3 regions of the Hungatella sp. genome follow, and region 3 is predicted to be linked to each of the others. Evidence: a T-box and tRNA genes for the amino acid it is inferred to sense, from the RefSeq annotation. Region 3 holds a T-box; the other regions hold tRNA genes.
What was found. A T-box is a leader RNA that pairs with one kind of tRNA and senses whether it is charged. The one in region 3 lies ahead of tyrS (tyrosine--tRNA ligase), so its partner is inferred to be a tRNA-Tyr.
Positions count from the first base shown of each region.

Region 1: it encodes a tRNA-Tyr, which carries the amino acid that the T-box ahead of tyrS (tyrosine--tRNA ligase) is inferred to sense. The anticodon was not compared.
Region 2: it encodes a tRNA-Tyr, which carries the amino acid that the T-box ahead of tyrS (tyrosine--tRNA ligase) is inferred to sense. The anticodon was not compared.

Region 1 is NZ_JBKVCZ010000150.1:8,984-15,186, forward strand. It holds gene ACLTD4_RS28665 (glycoside hydrolase family 13 protein) at 463-2,526, shown strand; tRNA gene ACLTD4_RS28670 (tRNA-Tyr) at 2,736-2,817, shown strand; tRNA gene ACLTD4_RS28675 (tRNA-Leu) at 2,821-2,906, shown strand; gene ACLTD4_RS28680 (HAD-IIA family hydrolase) at 3,010-3,810, opposite strand; gene ACLTD4_RS28685 (ABC transporter substrate-binding protein) at 3,823-5,166, opposite strand; gene ACLTD4_RS28690 (sugar phosphate isomerase/epimerase family protein) at 5,182-6,069, opposite strand.
Region 2 is NZ_JBKVCZ010000013.1:50,923-57,125, reverse strand. It holds gene ACLTD4_RS06395 (M20/M25/M40 family metallo-hydrolase) at 1-451, opposite strand, end outside; gene ACLTD4_RS06390 (AI-2E family transporter) at 506-1,567, opposite strand; gene ACLTD4_RS06385 (hypothetical protein) at 1,660-1,938, opposite strand; tRNA gene ACLTD4_RS06380 (tRNA-Ser) at 2,153-2,237, opposite strand; tRNA gene ACLTD4_RS06375 (tRNA-Tyr) at 2,303-2,386, opposite strand; gene ACLTD4_RS06370 (family 43 glycosylhydrolase) at 2,858-3,817, opposite strand; gene ACLTD4_RS06365 (carbohydrate ABC transporter permease) at 3,839-4,696, opposite strand; gene ACLTD4_RS06360 (carbohydrate ABC transporter permease) at 4,698-5,582, opposite strand; gene ACLTD4_RS06355 (ABC transporter substrate-binding protein) at 5,620-6,203, opposite strand, start outside.
Region 3 is NZ_JBKVCZ010000041.1:16,606-22,808, forward strand. It holds gene ACLTD4_RS14490 (hypothetical protein) at 1-583, shown strand, start outside; gene ACLTD4_RS14495 (GNAT family N-acetyltransferase) at 788-1,252, opposite strand; gene tyrS (tyrosine--tRNA ligase) at 1,482-2,705, opposite strand; T-box leader at 2,776-3,055, opposite strand; gene ACLTD4_RS14505 (aryl-sulfate sulfotransferase) at 3,471-5,327, opposite strand; gene ACLTD4_RS14510 (SLC13 family permease) at 5,345-6,203, opposite strand, start outside.

The DNA.
Region 1 (6,203 bases), on a different contig from region 3:
TGGATTGAAATAGCAGAAACACGCTGTGGATCAGAATCATGAAGAAATATGCAGATGCCCGGTAAAATGCCTAAGATTGGCGCCGGGTGCCTGCATTTTTTTGTCTGTAAAATGGGGTAAAATCAAAAATGACGGAAAAACAGGAATGAAAAAAATGATGTTTGTGCACACTTATTTCTGAAAGCATGATATATTATTAATCGTAAACCCCCCCAATACATTATATAGTTTTTGCTACACCCCATAAGAAACGAAATACCTTCTCCAAAAAACGGTCAGCTCCCCCGCTGACCGTTTTTTATTTCAGCAGGAAAGTGACCCTGGGGAATACGGAAAAGGTTGGAAGAAAACGAGGGATTGGGCATGAAAAAATGAAGAAACTAAGAGCCCACGGGGTTGTATATTTAGGCCTGATCAGATAAAATAGATACAGGAGTAAATGAGAAAGGGAAGGATAACCGTATGTGCTTCCAGGCAGAGGCGTTAAACAGAGAGGCGTTATTTACCGACGAGACAGAAAATTTCCGATTTCCCACAGAGCCTTTAGAAGGAGACGACGTATACTTACGTTTCCGGACCGCAAGGGATAATGTGGATTATGTATATTATATAGAAGATGGCAGCAGGAACGAAGCCGTTATGGAGAAGTCAGACTCCGACGGTTTATTTGATTACTACGAATATAAGATTACAGTCGGCAGGGAAAGAATCAGCTACAGCTTTAAAGTGGTAAAAGGCAGCGAGGCCTGTTATTATAACCGGCTGGGGGCGACGATGGATAATCAGGAGTGTTTTCATTTCCGGATCGCTCCGGGATTTAGCACCCCGGACTGGGCCAAGGGCGCCATCATGTATCAGATCTACGTGGACCGGTTCTGCAATGGCGATCCGTCCAACGATGTCGTGGATAACGAGTATTTTTATATAGACCAGAATGTCATGCATGTGTCGGATTGGAGCAAATATCCCAGTCAGATGGACGTGGGCTGCTTCTACGGCGGTGACCTGCAGGGCGTATGGGATAAGCTGGATTATATTCAGAATCTGGGTGTGGATGTCATCTATTTCAACCCGATTTTCGTGTCGCCATCCAATCACAAGTATGACTGCCAGGATTATGACCATATTGATCCGCATTACGGCGTGATTGTGAAGGACGGCGGAGAGCCGCTGAAGAGCGGGGCCGCCGATAACCGCCAGGCGACCAAGTATATGATAAGAAGCACGGCAAAGGAGAATTTGGAGGCCAGTGACGCATTTTTTGCACGGTTTGTGGCTGAGGTTCACCGCCGGGGGATGAAGGTCATCCTGGACGGCGTGTTTAATCACTGCGGTTCCTTTAACAAATGGCTGGACGGAGAACTGCTTTACCAGATGTCCGGCGACTATGAAGCTGGGGCGTACGTCTCGGAGGACAGCCCGTACCATACGTTTTTTAAGTTCTATAAGGATGACGCATGGCCCTGCAACGATTCCTACGACGGCTGGTGGGGCCATTCCACGCTGCCGAAGCTAAATTATGAGGAATCACCCATGCTGTATGAATACATCATGAAGATTGCCCGTAAGTGGGTTTCTCCGCCGTACAACGTGGACGGCTGGAGACTTGATGTCGCTGCCGATTTAGGCCACAGCAGCGAATACAACCACCAGTTCTGGCGGGATTTCCGGAACGCGGTGAAGGAGGCCAATCCAAAGGCGATCGTGCTGGCAGAGCACTACGGCGACCCCTCCAGCTGGCTGGCTGGAGACCAGTGGGACACTGTGATGAACTATGACGCGTTTATGGAGCCTGTAACCTGGTTTCTGACAGGCATGGAGAAACACAGTGATGAGAGTAATCCCAATCTCTACGGGGATGGAGAGAGCTTTTTCCGCTCCATGAATTACCATATGAGCCGGATGATGACGAATTCCATGATGGTGGCCATGAACGAACTGTCCAACCACGATCACTCTCGTTTCTTAACGAGGACGAACCGGATGGTGGGACGGATCAGCACGAAAGGGGCCAAGGCGGCTTCCGAGGGTGTGAACTACGGCGTGTTCCGTGAGGCCGTATTAATCCAGATGACCTGGCCGGGAGCGCCGACCATCTACTACGGCGATGAGGCCGGAGTCTGCGGATGGACGGATCCCGATAACCGGAGAACGTATCCGTGGGGCAATGAGAATCTGGAGCTGATTGAATTTCATAAATATATGACGGGGCTTCATCACCGGATCGCCGCTTTGAGACGCGGCTCATTAAAGCAGCTGCTGGCAGGAAGGCAGCTGATCGCGTACGGCCGGTTCTGCGGCGACAGCGTCTGTGCCGTGATCGTAAACAACCGGGCGACGGAGCGGGATGTCCAGCTTCCGGTATGGCAGCTGGGCCTTTCGGACGGAGATACGCTGGTACGCCACATGCTGACGTACGAGACAGGATACAATGTGGGCAGAATCAGCTATGAGGTCGCAGACGGTCAGGTATCGGTCTTCCTGCCCGCCAACAGCGCCATTCTGCTCGCAACAGACCGGGTGTAGGACCAGATTCGGCGGCACTATACAGCAATTTTCAAACACGCTCTTAATTGGTCCGGCAGAGACGTAGAAGGCCGGGCCGGTCAGAGCGGGATGTCCGGATGGAAAAAAGAGGATGAAAAATACAAAAAAAATAATCGCACAGCCGATGAAAACCGCTTGATTTTTTATGCTCTCTGTGATAAAATAATCACTGCTTGTCAAAGCATTTTGGATGGTTTCCCGAGTGGCCAAAGGGGACAGACTGTAAATCTGCTGCAAATTGCTTCGGTGGTTCGAATCCACCACCATCCATATGCCGGCGTGGCGGAACTGGCAGACGCACAGGACTTAAAATCCTGCGGGCCTAATCGCCCGTACCGGTTCGATTCCGGTCGCCGGCAGTAAAAAAGCTGCAAAAGTGAACATTCACTTTTGCAGCTTTTTATTATTTATAAAAATTCGTAACAGGGACTCCTTCTTCCTGTTGTCTAATCGTATTAAATGTTATCCTCTTAACAGCTCCCCCATCTCCTTTAAGGAGAGGTAGACACCGTCAGGGCGGACCTTTGCGTGACCGAGATCCTCTCTCTTCGTCTCCCCCGTCAGAACCAGAAGACCGGCGGCTCCGTTGTTTACGCCGGCGGCCACGTCTGTGTACAGGCGGTCTCCGACAAAGGCGGTACGATCCCTGGCGGCGCCCGTCTTTTCTAAAATCATCTCTACGGTCTCCGGAAAAGGTTTTCCCACATACTTAGGCGTTTTTCCTGTGGACAGCGTGATCGCCGCACAGAAGGAGCCGCAGTCAGGTATGAATCCGTCCTCTGTCGGGCAGTTGATATCCAGATGGGTGGCGAGAAATGCCGCCCCATCCCGGATGTAACTGCACGCCCGTTCCAGCTTGTGATAGGTAAGCGTCGTATCAAACCCCACCACCACAAGGTCCGGCCGCTCTTCGGTCAGTGGGATGCCGGCCTTTTGAAAGCTTTCGCACAGCGTAGGAGTTCCCAGCAGATAGACGGTCTTTCCCGGATAATAATGCTTCAGATATTCGATCATTACGTCACCGGAGGTCATGATCTGGCTGGAGTCGATGGAGCAGTCCATGCGTCTGAGCTTCTCGATGTAGGACTCGGAGGACTTAGAGGAATTGTTGGTGAAGAACAGATAGCGCCGTCCTGTCTCCTTAAGCGTCTGCAGAAATTCCAGAGCTCCCTCTAATATGCGTTCTCCGAGGTAGAAGGTTCCATCCATGTCCAATACAAAAAGTTCTGTCTTTTCAAGCAGTGATACTCTTTGTTCCTTCAATGCCCTTCTCCTTTACGAGTCACCCAGTATTTCGTCTATCTCTTCTGCCATTTCAGTTAGAGCGGATTCAACGTCCAGATCCTCCTGAATGATTTCGTCCATCCAGTTTTTCCACGTGGTGGATGCTTGGCTCCAGTCGGAACGCTGAATTCCGGGAGTGATGACATCCAGGTTGTCGAAAATAATCTGGAACTCCGGCTTCTTCTCCAGGAAGGCTTTGCCTTCCTCGGTCTCCTGAACCGATTTTCTGGTGGGCAGATATCCGGACTCGGAAGCCCAGATCATATTGACCTCCTTGCTCATTAAGTAAGAGAGGAATTCCCAGGAGGCGTCCTTTACCTTCTGATCGTTCTTGGCCGGGAGGAATAAGACATTTCCGCCTAATTCCTGCTCCTTTGTCTTGCCTCCGGGCAGCCATTCCATCCCGACATCAAAGCTGCAGCTGTCTGCCATGGTGTCAAATAAGGAACTGGTGTAAACGATGGATAAAGCCTTTCCGTCAATAAAGTTCTGACGCATGACGGAAGCCGCGTCTTCTCCTGTGGCAAGGTAGGTGTAGCCCTTCTGGCACCAGTCCTTTAACTGGGAAACCAGTTTTATGGAATTGTCAGAGGCCAGGTCTGTCCTGCCTTCCGGCGTGACCATCTGGACTCCGTTGTTGACAAAGAATGGTTCGTAGTACCAGGTGATCCAGCCGGGAATTACCATACCGTAGCGGTTGGTCTTGCCATCCGCGCCGACATCGGAGGCCTTCTCTAAAAACTGGGGCATCTCATCCCAGGTCTTCGGTATCTCCAGGCCTAACTCCTTCATTAAATCCCTGTTGTAATAGACCACTTCCGTGGATACGAGAAATGGAAGGGCAACCTGGACGTCCTCGTATTTCGCTGCCTGAATCAGACCTTCGCCGAAGTCGTCAATCTCAAATCCGTCGCGCTGGATATAGGGCCCCAGGTCTTCGCACAGTCCGCCTGCGCCGTAGCCCGTGACATAAGGGATATTGGCCATGGCGACGCCGGGAAGATTCGTATTGGCTGCATTTGCCGAGACGATGGCCTCGTTTAACGCGGAATAATTTCCGATATACATGGGTTTCACCACGATGCTGTCGTGTGTACTGTTGAAGTCACCGACTACACGGTTTAATGTCTCTTCATACTGGTTCTCCAGCGCATGCCAGAATTCGATCTCTATCACATCGGAAGCAGCCCCTGAGTCCGCAGCCGCCTCGGCGGCCGGTGCGCTGTCGGCCGGTGTAGTGCCGGCATCCGCCGTTGTTTCCTGAACTTTTGCAGAACATCCGCTCATGGTGATAACAGTCAGTAATGCGATCCCCGCCAAATATCTTTTTATCATAGTCTCTCCTCCTCTTTAGTTCGCCAGCGTAAGTAAATATTCCCCCAGTTCATACGCATAACGCATCATTGCATCGATCATTGGATCCGGCAGGCGGTCCGTCATTTTATGTGTCTCATAAGCGAACGCCCCCTGATAGTTGATTTTCTTTAAGGTCTTCATGATGGGCTCCCATTCTATTGTACCGAGATAGGGCAGCAGATGGTCGTCAATGACACCGTAATTATCCTGAACATGGGTAGCAATCAGGCGGCCTCCCATCATTTCAAGGCATTCCGGCTGGTTCCAGTGCATCAGATTGGCATGGCCGAAATCCCAGACGATCCCCACATTGTCATAGGACTGGTGCAGCGTATCCACCAGATCGATTAAATCTTCCGGATCCGCCAGATAACGGGGAACACGAACCCGTTTTTCACTGTCGTTGATGTCGAATAGATTTTCGATGGCTATTTTTACCCCGTACTCGGCGGCCAGCTCCAGATGCGGTTTTAAGTACTCGATATTTTCCCGCTTGTTTTTCCGGTAATCCGGGCAGTATGGCAGGGAACCGCCGTGAATGACTACGATACCGGCCCCCAGCTCCGACGAAGCGATGATAGAACGGCGCACCATCTCTTCCTCTTCTTCCCGATAGGGGTAGTCCGGATCGATCACATTATAGAATGGAGCGTGTGACTGGCTGACCGTCATCCCCAGTTCCCCGATCAGACTCCTGCATTCCTGTATCCATTCTCTCCAGTCCTGATAGAACAACTCTGTCTTATGCCTTCTGGTCCACGCAAAGTTAAGATCTAAATCTCTAAAGCCTGCCCTGTGAATTCTGCGAATACTCTCCAGCATGGGCGCCACACTTCCATCCGGTCTCGGACCATAAAACAATGTTGTTGTTGATAGCTTCATCTCTCTTCTCCTTAGTTTTATTAGCAATCAGGCCGTACGCTCCCGCTGTTTAAAAAGCCCCCTCCTTTTTCCAGATTGGGAAACGGTACGGTCAGTCCACTCCGCTTAAAAAATAGAACAAAGTGCCTTCGGCA
Region 2 (6,203 bases), on a different contig from region 3:
CCGCGCCCGCCTCGTTATGCTGAATCAGGGTCTCGATCTTGTCCAGAGCCCTGGTGAGTCTTGCCTCCTTCGTCTGAAGCGCCTCCATCTCGTCGAAAAGGCCATTAAGCCTGCAGGCCAGATCATCGGGGAGGGAACTGGTCATAGTCCGAAGGACGGCGCTCTCCGTCTCTTCATCTGCACCGCCTTTTATAAAGGCGGGAATATCCCCGGTAATGGCCTCTCCCCAGTCGTGGATCAGACACATGTCCACCACCCGGTCCATGTCCAGCTCCGGGAATTCATCCCTCAGCAGAAACGCCATAACCGCCAGACGCCAGCTGTGCTCTGCTACGCTCTCCCTCCTGCCGGAGGTGGTCCAGTTATGGCGGGTATTGCATTTTAGTTTTTCTAATACTCCTAAAAATTCAATCAATTTTTCCGGCTCCATTACTGCCTCCATTTCTGCCATGGCATCGCTGCCGCGGCACGCCTGTTGAGATTCTTATATGGAACCAGTATACCACTAGCCGCCGTACAGTTCCACCAGATCTTCAATAATCAGGAGTCCGATCGGCCCCAGGATAAAGCCCAGAAGGCCGAACAGCTGGAGTCCCACATACATGGAGATCAGCGTTTCAAGCGGTGTCAGGCCGACCTTGTCTGCCATGATTTTAGCCTCCATCACCTGGCGGAGGAAGTAGCAGATAATATAGATGACAAAGAGGCCGATTCCGTAGAACCAGTCGCCATTCACCAGGCGAAACAGAGTCCAGGGGATCAGTACCGTTCCCGTGCCAAAGATGGGAAGCGCGTCGAGAAGGCCGATTCCGATTCCCAGAAGCAGGCTGTACTGATTGCCCATAAGGAAAAGGCCTGCGGTACAGATGCACATGGTCAGGAACATGATGCTTCCCTGTGTCTTCAGCCATGCGCTGCCTACCATGGTCAGCCTGCTGCCCAACAGGGCAAATTCGTGGCGGAAAATGGAATTGTCACGGCGCATCCGGATATCCTCCATCTCCTGAAGGGAGAGGATGGTGGCGATAAACAGAATAATGGTCATGACCGTAACCTCCACGAAACAGCGCACGACGGTCATGGAGTTTACCATTAAAAACGGCATGGCGGCATCCTTCATGGCCTTCCCGCCGCCGACCAGCATCTCACGCAGCATTTCCACCAGAAAGCCCCTGGGGAGGCGGAAGAGATTCTCGGTAAAGAAGCAGCAGCCGGTCAGCCAGCGGTCGAGGCTGTTAATCATCTGCGGAAGGTTATCGAAGAACAAATTCGCCTCCATACACAGCTTTCGCCCGCCATAATACAGAAGCGTGCCGAACAGCGCCATCAGGATGATGATCTGGACGCCGCCGATAACCGCCAGGGGCAGATGGACTTCTTTCCTTTTTAATGTAAACCGGCATTTCTTTTCCAGCCATACGGCGGAAGGGCGAAGTGCCAGGGCAAATATATATGCAATCAAAAAGGGAATCACCAGGGGCAGCAGATACTTAAAGCTTGCATAAACTGCCCCCGTAACTCCCAGTATTAAAAAAGTTTTCTTCAGTTTCCTACTCGGTTTCTCCATGGACTCACCTGTTTCTGTTTTGTACTTCTTTTGTACAAAATCTAGTATGAGCCGCAGGGCAGTAAATTATTCGGACTTGCTCCTGCCAAAATTTATCCAATTTTGTGATTTTCGATGTAGTATTTTTTCTTATTCGCCGAACCGCCCTCTACGACACAGAAATCCAGCAGATCGCCGACCTCCGTGTACAGCACCAGCGATTCCAGTGTCCTCGCCACGGTAGAACGGTTGATGACCTGTTCCCGGTCCGAAAACGGTGCGTACTGCCGGTTGATCATATCCGCAATCTGCGTGATCGTCAGCGGCTGCTCCTTTGATCCATGTTGTTTTAATATATTTACAATCACCAGCGGAAATAAAACCTGATGCATGATACCCATCCTCCTGTTGAGGCTTAAAGATCATGCGGTCCCTGCCGCGGGACTGGATAATCCGCCGCACGTTCTTTAAGCGATCGTCTTCTGCAACGCAAAAAAGCCTGTAGTTATCATAACTGACAGGCGCGCTGCTGTAATATCGCTCACGCAGTACGACGGTTTCCATTTCGTTTTCCATTCCTTTCTTCCTATTATAAAATACTCCAAACGGAAAAGGAGGGATTCGAACCCCCGGTGCCTGACGGCACAATACTTTAGCAAAGTATCATCTTAATCCTCTCGATCACTTTTCCAAATTTTGAATTTCCCGTTTTTTTCGAAGTGCGGCGGCTCCCGTCCCGCTTCGTTTGACGAAAAATGGATGCGGCAGGACTCGAACCTGCGTTGTTTCCGATGTGAGAGATTTACAGTCTCCTGCCCTCGCCGCTGGGCTTACGCATCCTCAAATATTACGTTTTTGACTTTCTTTCTGTTGTCTATGGTCATACTTTACCACACCGAACAATGCAAATTTGCATTACTTTACAGATTTTTAAAATTATTTTTCATAGTATGGCAGATATCCTGCTGCACACAAAAAAGGAACCGCCGGGCAGCGATTCCTCCGATATCATTACATTTTACATTCAAAATGTCTAAACGGATTTCACGATAAACCATATCCCGACTGCATGGATTCCCTCTTATATTGTACGCCAAAAGCTTCACTGCAGTAAGTCTCTGCACTGAAGGTATCGCTGCAATATTCATAAGTGAATACATGAGCTGGTCTGTTCATCGCTGTTATCCTCATAAAAACGTTTATCGCCGCAATCGGCAGAAGCGTTTTTGATTTCGTTTATTTTCGTTTTACTTCATCAGTGTATCACAGGGGATGCAGTCTGTCAAATGTTGTCTGTGGTCTGTCTTCTGCCTAAAGCCTCATCGGCTTGAAAACCATCTTCCCGTCTTCCCATTCCACACCGGCCAGATACGCGTGCCGGTTCGGGTCATACAGCGGATCTCCCGTAATCTCATCGTACTGCCGTGCGTGAAATACCATGATATCCCGGCCATTCTCATCGACAGTGAAGGAATTATGGCCGGGACCGTACAGTCCGGCCGTTTCATCGGTCACAAGGACCGGCAGCCGTTCCTTGGCCCAGCTGGCGGGGTCGAGAAGGTCACTGTCTTCTTTGGCGCTCAGTAATCCCATGCAGTATTCCGCGCCTGTGGCGCTGGCCGAATACGTCATGCAGATGCGTCCATTCCGTCTGATAACAGCCGGCCCTTCATTGACCCAGAAATCAACCCGCTCCCAGTCGTAATCCGGGGACGACAGGAGAACCTGCTTCGTCGCCAGACTATGCGGGGACTTCATCCTGGCAATATAGAGATTGGAAATCTTCTTTCCCACGCTCACTTTTTCCGCCCAGACACAGTACCAGGCGCCGTTCGAGGCAAAGACGGTCATATCCAGGGAAAAATCCTGAAAGGAAAACTCATCTGCGGCCTCCATCATCCCCAATTCCCGCCAGGGACCTTCCATGGGGTCCTCCGCCCTGCACTCCAGCACATACGGCCGGATGGCCCAGACATCCTCTGCAGCGCCCGCGGCAAAGTAGAGATACCAGGCGTCCCCGATCCGGTGAAGCTCCGGCGCCCAGATGTGGGCGCTCATCTCACCGCTTTCATGTTTTTTCCATACCGTTTTTTCGGGAGCATCCCGAAGCCCCATAAGGGAATCCGACTTTCTCAATATTATTCTGTCGTACTCCGGAACGCTGGCCGTAAAGTAATACGTGCCGTCGTCGCGGCGCGTCACATACGGGTCTGCCCGGTTACTGATAAACGGGACATTTTCCGGAGTCTTTTTATAGTTAAACTGATTCATACATGTTTCTCCCTCCGACGCTTAACCTTTCACCGCTCCGGCCGTCATGCCTTCAATGAAATACTTCTGGAAAGCAATAAACAGGATGAAGATCGGGATGATGGAGAACAGGGAACCTACGATCAGCAGGCTGTAATTGTCCCCATAAGGGTTGATCAGCGTATTTAAACCAAGGGTCAGTGTGTATTTATCCGAAGAACGGATTACCAGCAGCGGCCACAGGTAGTTGTTCCATGCGTTCATGCCGTTTAAGATCGCCATGGCAGAGAACGCCGGCTTCATAATCGGTACGATCAGCCTTAAAAAGATTCCGTATTCTGTAGCGCCGTCGATTCTTCCCGCCTCCAGGAGAGACTTTGGAAGGCTCAGTAAGTACTGGCGGAAAAAGAAAATTGTGGATGCATGCGCCATGAACGGAAGGACAATGGCCGTATAGCTGTCCATCAGCTTCATCACGGACATCTGCTTATACAGCGGCAGCATGACAACCTCCAGCGGGATCGAAAGGATGAGAAGGACGATGACGAAAAATACCCTTTTTCCCTTAAACTCGTACGCCGCAAAGCCGTATCCGACAAAGGCGCTTACGGCCAGTGTCAGCAGCACGGTCAGAGCCGTTAAAAAGATACTGTTGAAGAACCAGGTCCAGTACTCGTGCTGTCCCGTGAAAAGAAGGACGAAATTGTCGAGGCTCATTCTGGAGAAATTGATATCCAGGTTTAAGCCGTACTGTAATAAGTCGCCTCCGGGCTTGAAGCTGGCGATTAACAGAAGCCAGATCGGAAGAATAATCACAATTGCCAGAACAATGAACAGGATGGTACTGCCCCACAGCTCCAGACTTGCCTTTTTTGATTTACCGGATAATTTCGTCTGCATACTATTTATCCTCCTCTTTAAAGGTACCTGTCAGCTTCAGCTGAATGACATTGACAACCATGACGATAATGAGAAGAACCATACCAACGGCACAGGCGTATCCCATGGCCCGCTTCTCCACGCCCTGCCGGTATAAGTATCCGACAATGGTAAGGCCGATGTTGTTCGGGGAGTTATTGCCCTTGAACAGCATGGTACTCTCCAGGAACATGGACAGGCCCGCGTAGATGCTGATGGTCAGTACGTAGACTGTAGTCGGCTTTAACAGGGGGATGGAAATACTTTTAAACTGCTGCCATTTCGTCGCTCCGTCGATGGACGCCGCCTCGTATAATTCCGTCGGAATGTTCTGGAGTCCGGCCAGGAAATAGAGGATATTGACGCCCGTCCAGCGCCAGCAGGCCAGCAGAAGGAGGGCAAAATACGTGGTATTAGCGCCCTTTAACCATTTGATCGGGTCGAGGCCGAAAAATCCAATAACCTGATTGAAGAGGGAGGAGGCCGATTCTCCGAACATAAGCCGGAAAATCGTACCTGCTACCACTACCGACGTCAGAGCTGGCAGGAAATAAACGGATTTAAAGAACTCGGTTCCCTTTAACAGCTTATTGTTTAATAATGTAGCAAACAGCATCGGGAAAGGAATCAGCAGAACCAGTGTCCCGACCATATACTTAAAGCTGTTCCACACGGCTTTATAAAAGATTTTATCCGTCAGCAGCCGGGAGTAGTTGTTAAACCCCACCCACTCATCCTTCAGCACATCCTGAAAGCTTAACAGCACGCCGTTGCATATGGGGGCGATCCAGAACAGAAGGACCGTGATGACAAACGGGCAGATAAATACGTATGGGGCTATTTTCTGTGAATAAAACAGTTTTTTCATTCCGCTAACTCCTTTCCTCGATGCTTTCCATCATTACTTATCTGAATTCATTGTCCAACGTTTCCTGGGACTGGGTCAGTGCTTCCTTAATATCCATTCCATCCTCGTAAATGCTGTTGAGCGTTACGTTGCAGAATTCGTTGTTGATGGATGGCATCTTCTCATCTGTAAAGCAGGTCAAGAGACCGATACTGTCTTTTACTTCATTTAATACGTCAAATGGATAGGTGGTAAAATACTGTACAAACTGGTTATCCGGATTCTGTGTCAGCGCCGTGTCGGTCCATACTTCTGTGTTGACCGGGTCAAAGCCCAATACGTTCCAGATTTCCTTACTTGCTTCAGCAGACAGCTTGATGTATGCCATCACTTCTGCCGCCAGGTCTGCATGCTCGCCGCTGGCTACAACAGCCGTACCGGTACCGCCGCCGCCGATGGTCTGAACCTTGCTGCCTTCAAATGCGGGAACGGCTGCGATTGCTACTTTGCCTTTTAAGTCGGTCATATAGTTGGTGTATCTGGATGTCTGCCAGAAAGGCATAATCTGTGCTGCGTAGTCGCCGGAATTATAGAACGGATACGCTTCCTCGTTGTCAGGCTGTCCGCCCGGAACGGTTGCAA
Region 3 (6,203 bases):
CTATATCAGCCCGGCCATGACCTTAAGTCTTCCGCCGATGTCTCACGGAGAGATCATTCTCTGCAGCATTCCGGCCGATTTCAAAGTTCCGGAATATATAACAGTTGATACCTTGACGGTTGCAGGTGACGGTGTTTCCGGTACCATTTCAGCAGATAACGGTACCACCTATACCGTTAATCCCGACAGTCAGATTCTTCCTTACCTCACAAGAAATATCGTCACACTTCAGGACCTTGTGAAAGGTAAGAAATGTCTTGTCTGGACACAGACGGGTTCCAATACTGCATATAAAATCGTAGCATTTGCCGATTCGGTAAATACAGACGGCTCCGGCGAAGCGGCAGCCCCCCGCGGCTGGTCTTCCCAGGATGGCAGCTGGTATTACTATGACAGCACCGGCAGTCTCCACAAAGGCTGGTTAAATGATAACGGCAACTGGTATTACTTAAATCCGGAAACCGGCGTTATGCAGACAGGATTTCTCACAGTTGACGGAAAGACCTATTACCTGCAGGAAAACGGAAAAATGCTGACAAAGGCGAAAACATTTACGCCCGACGCAAGCGGTGCACTTCACTAAGCCGTTCGATTCCATCGGCAGCGCTGCTGTCAACATCGGCGTCACCACAGCAATCAGGCAATCCACATAAAAAGGATGGCAGAGGCCGGGATTCTCCCAAGAGTGATCCCAGCCTCCGCCATCCTTTTATCACCTCTCCATATGCGGATTCAACCTTGCATAAATATAGGTATCCTTCCAAAGAGGTTTGTTATCGTCATCCTTTCAAAAATACACATTTTGTTTCAAGTAAGCTTCCCGTTCAAATCCCAATGACTCCAGCAGTCTCCAGGAGCCTTGATTTTGTGGGTCACACTCAGCGAAGATTCTATGTATTGCACCGGAAAATGCCTGCTCGATTAAAGCCTTGCAGCTTTCCTTTGCATATCCCTTTCCCCAATAATCCTGATTAAATACGTATCCCATTTCGAGGGCGTCAAACTCCCGCTTTCCCAAATATACATTTCCTATCATCTTATGATTGCTTTTTAATTCGACGGCAATCATCTCATCGGTTGAGATTCTCCATGCAAGGTTACTCTTTACTTCATCCGGATCCATCGGTTTATAAGGTTCGTATTTAACGACCTCCGGATTGGATAAGTATTCGTACAGATCCTGCGCATCTCCTTCCACATATCTTCTTAAAATCAACCGCTCTGTTTCTACAATCACATTTATGCTTTCCACAGTATTCCTCCCTGGGTTTTTACCTGACTCTGCGTTTCCCTGCTTTGACGTTTCTCCGGTTCCGGCCGGATTTGTCATTCTACTCTAAATTCAATTGCCGGTTTTGTCAAGTATACCGATGTCATTTTCCAGCAAAGCTTTCTGCTGCAGGCTCTGGGACAGTTATACTCCAACAACAGGAGAGCGGCGAACGCCATAAGCATTCACCGCTCTCACCATTTCCTCAATTCTATTTCGCAATAACTTTAACAAATTTCTTCTTTCCACGCTTCACAACGACGCCTTCGCCCTCCAGGCTCTCTTTTGCGAAGACGGCCTTCACGTCATTTACTGCATTGCCGTCAACGGATACACCACCCTGTTCCACGTTGCGTCTTGCCTCGGAACGAGAGCCGGCGAGACCGGATTTATGAAGAATATCGAGAATATCAATGGTTCCTTCTCTGAAATCGTCATCCGTCAGCTCGCAGGTCGGCATATCGGCCGCATTACCGCCGGTAAACAGTTCACGGGCGCTCTTCTGGGACTTTTCAGCTTCTTCCTCGCCGTGAACCAGTTTTGTCAGCTCGTATGCCAGGATTTCTTTCGCCTGGTTTAACTGGCTTCCTTCCCATTTATCCATCTCGTTAATCTGCTCGATCGGCAGGAATGTCAGCATGCGGAGACATTTTAAGACATCTGCGTCGCTCACATTTCTCCAGTACTGGTAGAAGTCAAACGGAGTGGTCTTGTTCGGATCCAGCCATACAGCGCCGGACTGGGTCTTGCCCATCTTCTTGCCCTCGGAGTTAAGCAGCAGGGTGATTGTCATGGCGTGCGCATCCTTGCCCAGCTTCCGGCGAATCAGCTCTGTACCGCCCAGCATGTTGCTCCACTGATCGTCGCCGCCGAACTGCATATTACAGCCGTAGCGCTTAAACAGCTCATAGAAATCGTAGCTCTGCATGATCATGTAGTTGAACTCCAGGAAGCTTAAGCCTTTCTCCATACGCTGCTTGTAGCATTCCGCTCTCAGCATGTTATTTACAGAAAAATGAGTTCCCACTTCACGCAGGAAATCGACGTAATTCAAATCCAGCAGCCAGTCCGCATTGTTGACCATCATGGCCTTTCCTTCGGAAAAATCGATAAAACGGCTCATCTGCTTCTTGAAGCAGTCGCAGTTGTGCTGAATCGTATCCACAGTCATCATCTGGCGTAAATCGCTGCGTCCCGACGGATCACCGATCATTCCGGTACCGCCGCCGATCAGGGCGATCGGTTTGTTTCCCGCCTCCTGTAAACGCTTCATCAGGCAAAGCGCCATAAAATGTCCTACGTGAAGGCTGTCCGCGGTTGGGTCAAAACCAATATAGAATACAGCCTTCCCTTCATTAATCATTTTGCTGATCTCTTCTTCATTCGTTACCTGGGCAATGAGGCCGCGGGCTTTGAGTTCTTCGTACGCTGTCATAATTGTTTTCTCCTTTTCTTTTAATTTTTGTAGATACTTTCCTATTACATAAAAAAAAGTCCCGTCCTGTTCAAAGGACGAGACTGTAATCCCGTGTTACCACCTTAATTTATAAACGGCTCGCGCCGCTTACCTCTTCGAGTACGATCGTCATACTCTAGCACGATAACGTGTGCAGGAATCCGTCACAGTCTACTCGCCGATCCGCAGGACTCTCCGTCCCTTCCAGATCTGCTTTCAGTGTGAAGCTCAAAGATGTATTCACAATCCGCTTTCCACGCGCCTCTCATCAACCGGCTGCTTTCTGTGTGCTATTGCGCATTATTACTTGTTCTTATCAACGCCTTTTTGCATTTATGAAGTTATTGATTAGTATATGAGGTTTCAGTTTGTTTGTCAAGAGCCTAAATCTATTTTTTCAGCAAAAAAATTGTATCAAAACAATAGCCAAAATGAAAAAGAAATTTTTAAATACTACCGTCAACTTCCAGAGAAAAAAACAGCTCAAAGCAAAAGCTGAGCAATATCTTAAATTTCCTTATCTCGATTATGGCGAGTGTAGCTGGTTACTACATATGCAAATGGTTAGATCGAGACGAATAAGACAGTTAGCCTAAAAACAAAGCCCCAGGGATTGCGCCCCTGGGGTTTTGTATGTTGATATGATATCTTAAATTTCCTGGTACCATTATATTAAGCCAGGAATAATAAAATGTCAAGTTGTATCTCAAAAAAATAGCCTAAATTTATTTTTTTATTTATTTTTCAGCCATCAATTTTTAAAGTCAGGCCGAGGCTGTATTTAGTATCATCGATAATCAGAGAAACGGCGTATTCCCCCTGAAGACCGCATTTATTCAGCCGGAAGTCCACCTGACGCCCGGAACTCTGGAATGTGCCCACGCACATGGCGGTAAATGACACTGCGGAAGTGGATACGAAATAGTTATGACAGTTTCCCTCCCCGTCTTCTAAGACCAGCATCACCAGCTGCCCTTTCTCGAAGGTTCCATGGAAGGTGTAACGGTCAAACTCTTCGCTGATATCTAAGTGGTATTGATCCGGAATGGTGTTTTTACTATATTCCGTCTCGGCGGCGGTTCCGAATTCCGGCGTTTTCCCTAATGTCCCCAGTATCATTCCGCGTCCCAGCGTCAAGTTCTCCCCTTCGCTGTAAAGGGACATTTTCTTTGCGCGGTAATAATTGGCGTTCAGGCACATTTCGTAGACAACTCTGCCGTCCAGAAGCTCCACGGTCTTTGACTCAAGCCGGACATTTTTGTTCTCAAAGTATCTGCGGGAGCCGACACCTTCGCAGGTGATACCGTCAAGGGAGGCAATTCCGCCGGAATGCACCAGATAATTCCCCTCTCCGTAGTAGTCCACGTTGGAGATGTAGGGCGAGAAGAACTCATTTCCCCGTTCCTTTCCGTACTGCCAGATCTGTCGGACGGTCCGTTTCTCCCGGTCGATGCTAAAACGCACGCCTCTTGAGTAATTGTCTTTTCCCAGGCGGTAGTGCTCCGGGTTTTTAGAACGGTAATGGCCGTTGTCAAAGGTCATAACATCACCAGCCGGGGTTATGAGACAGGCGTGCTGTTCATACTGCCATTCCAGATCGCCCACTGGCTTTAAGAAGTACGCTTCCCTCATGTCCTCCGGCCAGCCTTCCGGATCCCCCAGAATCCAGTTCAGTTTTCCGCTCTGAAAATCGATGTTGATCAGGACATCCTGATGGCGGCCGGATAGTGTGATGGAATCCGTCTTTTTATCATACCACAGGGCATTATTGTGGAACCAGTCGTGAGCGCTCCAGCTTCCGGAAGGAGCGGCATCCTGAGGCAGAATATCCTTGAAGTCCCAGGTTTTTAAAATGGAACCATCCGCCCTGTCAATCAGGACGCACATATCCTCCACCGTGCCATTTTCAAAGCACTCCGTCAGTACAAGGAGGTTCCCATCCTCCATCTCAAACTGGTCGTGGTGATAGCCGCCGGGAAGACGGTATTCCGCATAAATTTTTCCGATCAAGTCCATTTCCCACAGCCCCGTCGTATAATACGGTTTCTCCAGAAGGCGGGGGGAACCGATGGAAAAACGGCCGTTCTGCAGTTCCTTTATGGCGAAGGTAATGTTTTCCGTGCAGTACCAGCGGCAGTCTCCGCGGTAATCGTAAGCGGCCGGAAGCGCGCCCATGGCGGGTATGACGAACATCACGTTTCCATCCATATACGCGGCTGTCGTGTCTATGGACTCCGGCAGTTTGACGGCACTGTCCAGCGGGCCGGTGGTGATAATGATTTCTTTACGCCGCCCATCCGACAACCTCAGTTCCACGGTGTTATCTGTTCCCGGATACAGGCCAAGGACCGGTATTACGTGTTCATACGCCTCCGGAAATGATTTCGCGATGTCTCCGCTGGCTTCCATCCCTTTTACCGTAATGCTCACACTCACCTTCTCCTCCGTAAAAAAAGCGATCACGGCGGTGAGAGGCGCTATGCCGTAAGGATTTACCGTAACGAGCGGATTTTCAAAAGAACGGTGTTCCCGGTGAAAGTTCTCCATAAATTCCTGTTCTGCTGCGGCCTGCTGGTCAATAAAATGTTCTATTATTTTCATCCTGTTCCTCCTGTTATTTATGAAAAGAAAATATTAGCGATGGGCAGACCCACGGCCAAGACGGCAATCAGACTGATTATGCTCATCAGGATTCCGTATTTATAGATATCACCAATTTTCAGCCATTTCGTATTTCCATGCAGGATTGCCGATGTCGTGGAAGCGGCCGGCGTCACAACGGCAATACACACCATATACATGGACAAGCATGCAATGGCCGCGGAGCCGGCGCCGATCTGCTGCGAAAATACATGGATAATTGGTATGAGCAGCATGCCTACCACCATATTGTTGCAGATATTGGTGAGAACGCACGCAATGACCACTATGGTAATGGTGAAGACCAGCGGACTCTGTCCCTCGAATACAGGCGTTAAAATCTGCTTCAATAACACGGTGATTCCTGTGGCTTCATCGGTCAGGGCATTTCCAATGGTCAATGCGGAGCCTACAATCAGCACAACGGACCAGATCATATATTTGGAAACAATCGTCTTAAAATTAACCAGCGGCTTTTTATCTACGTGGATCAGACAGCATACGGTTATGATAAAGACAGGGATTGCATTCTGTGTATCCTTTAACAGCTGCTGCAGAGCCCCTTCCGGCAAAAGAGAGGGAGCCAGCACCCAGATGATAAAAAAGAGCAGGGCAAAGCTTAAGCTTTTCTGGCGGAGATTCATGGGCGGCAGCGGATTTTTGTCAAAAAGACTGGCATCGATCTGTTTCAGCGGCGTCACGTCCGGCTTAAGTACGAAACGCATGAGCAGAACGATGGCTGCCAGCGCCGTCAGCGAAATCGCCGCTGCGGTTACCATATAGGGGAGGTATTCGATCGCCGTCCCGGTCACCTTTGCATAATTGCCCAGCAGCCCC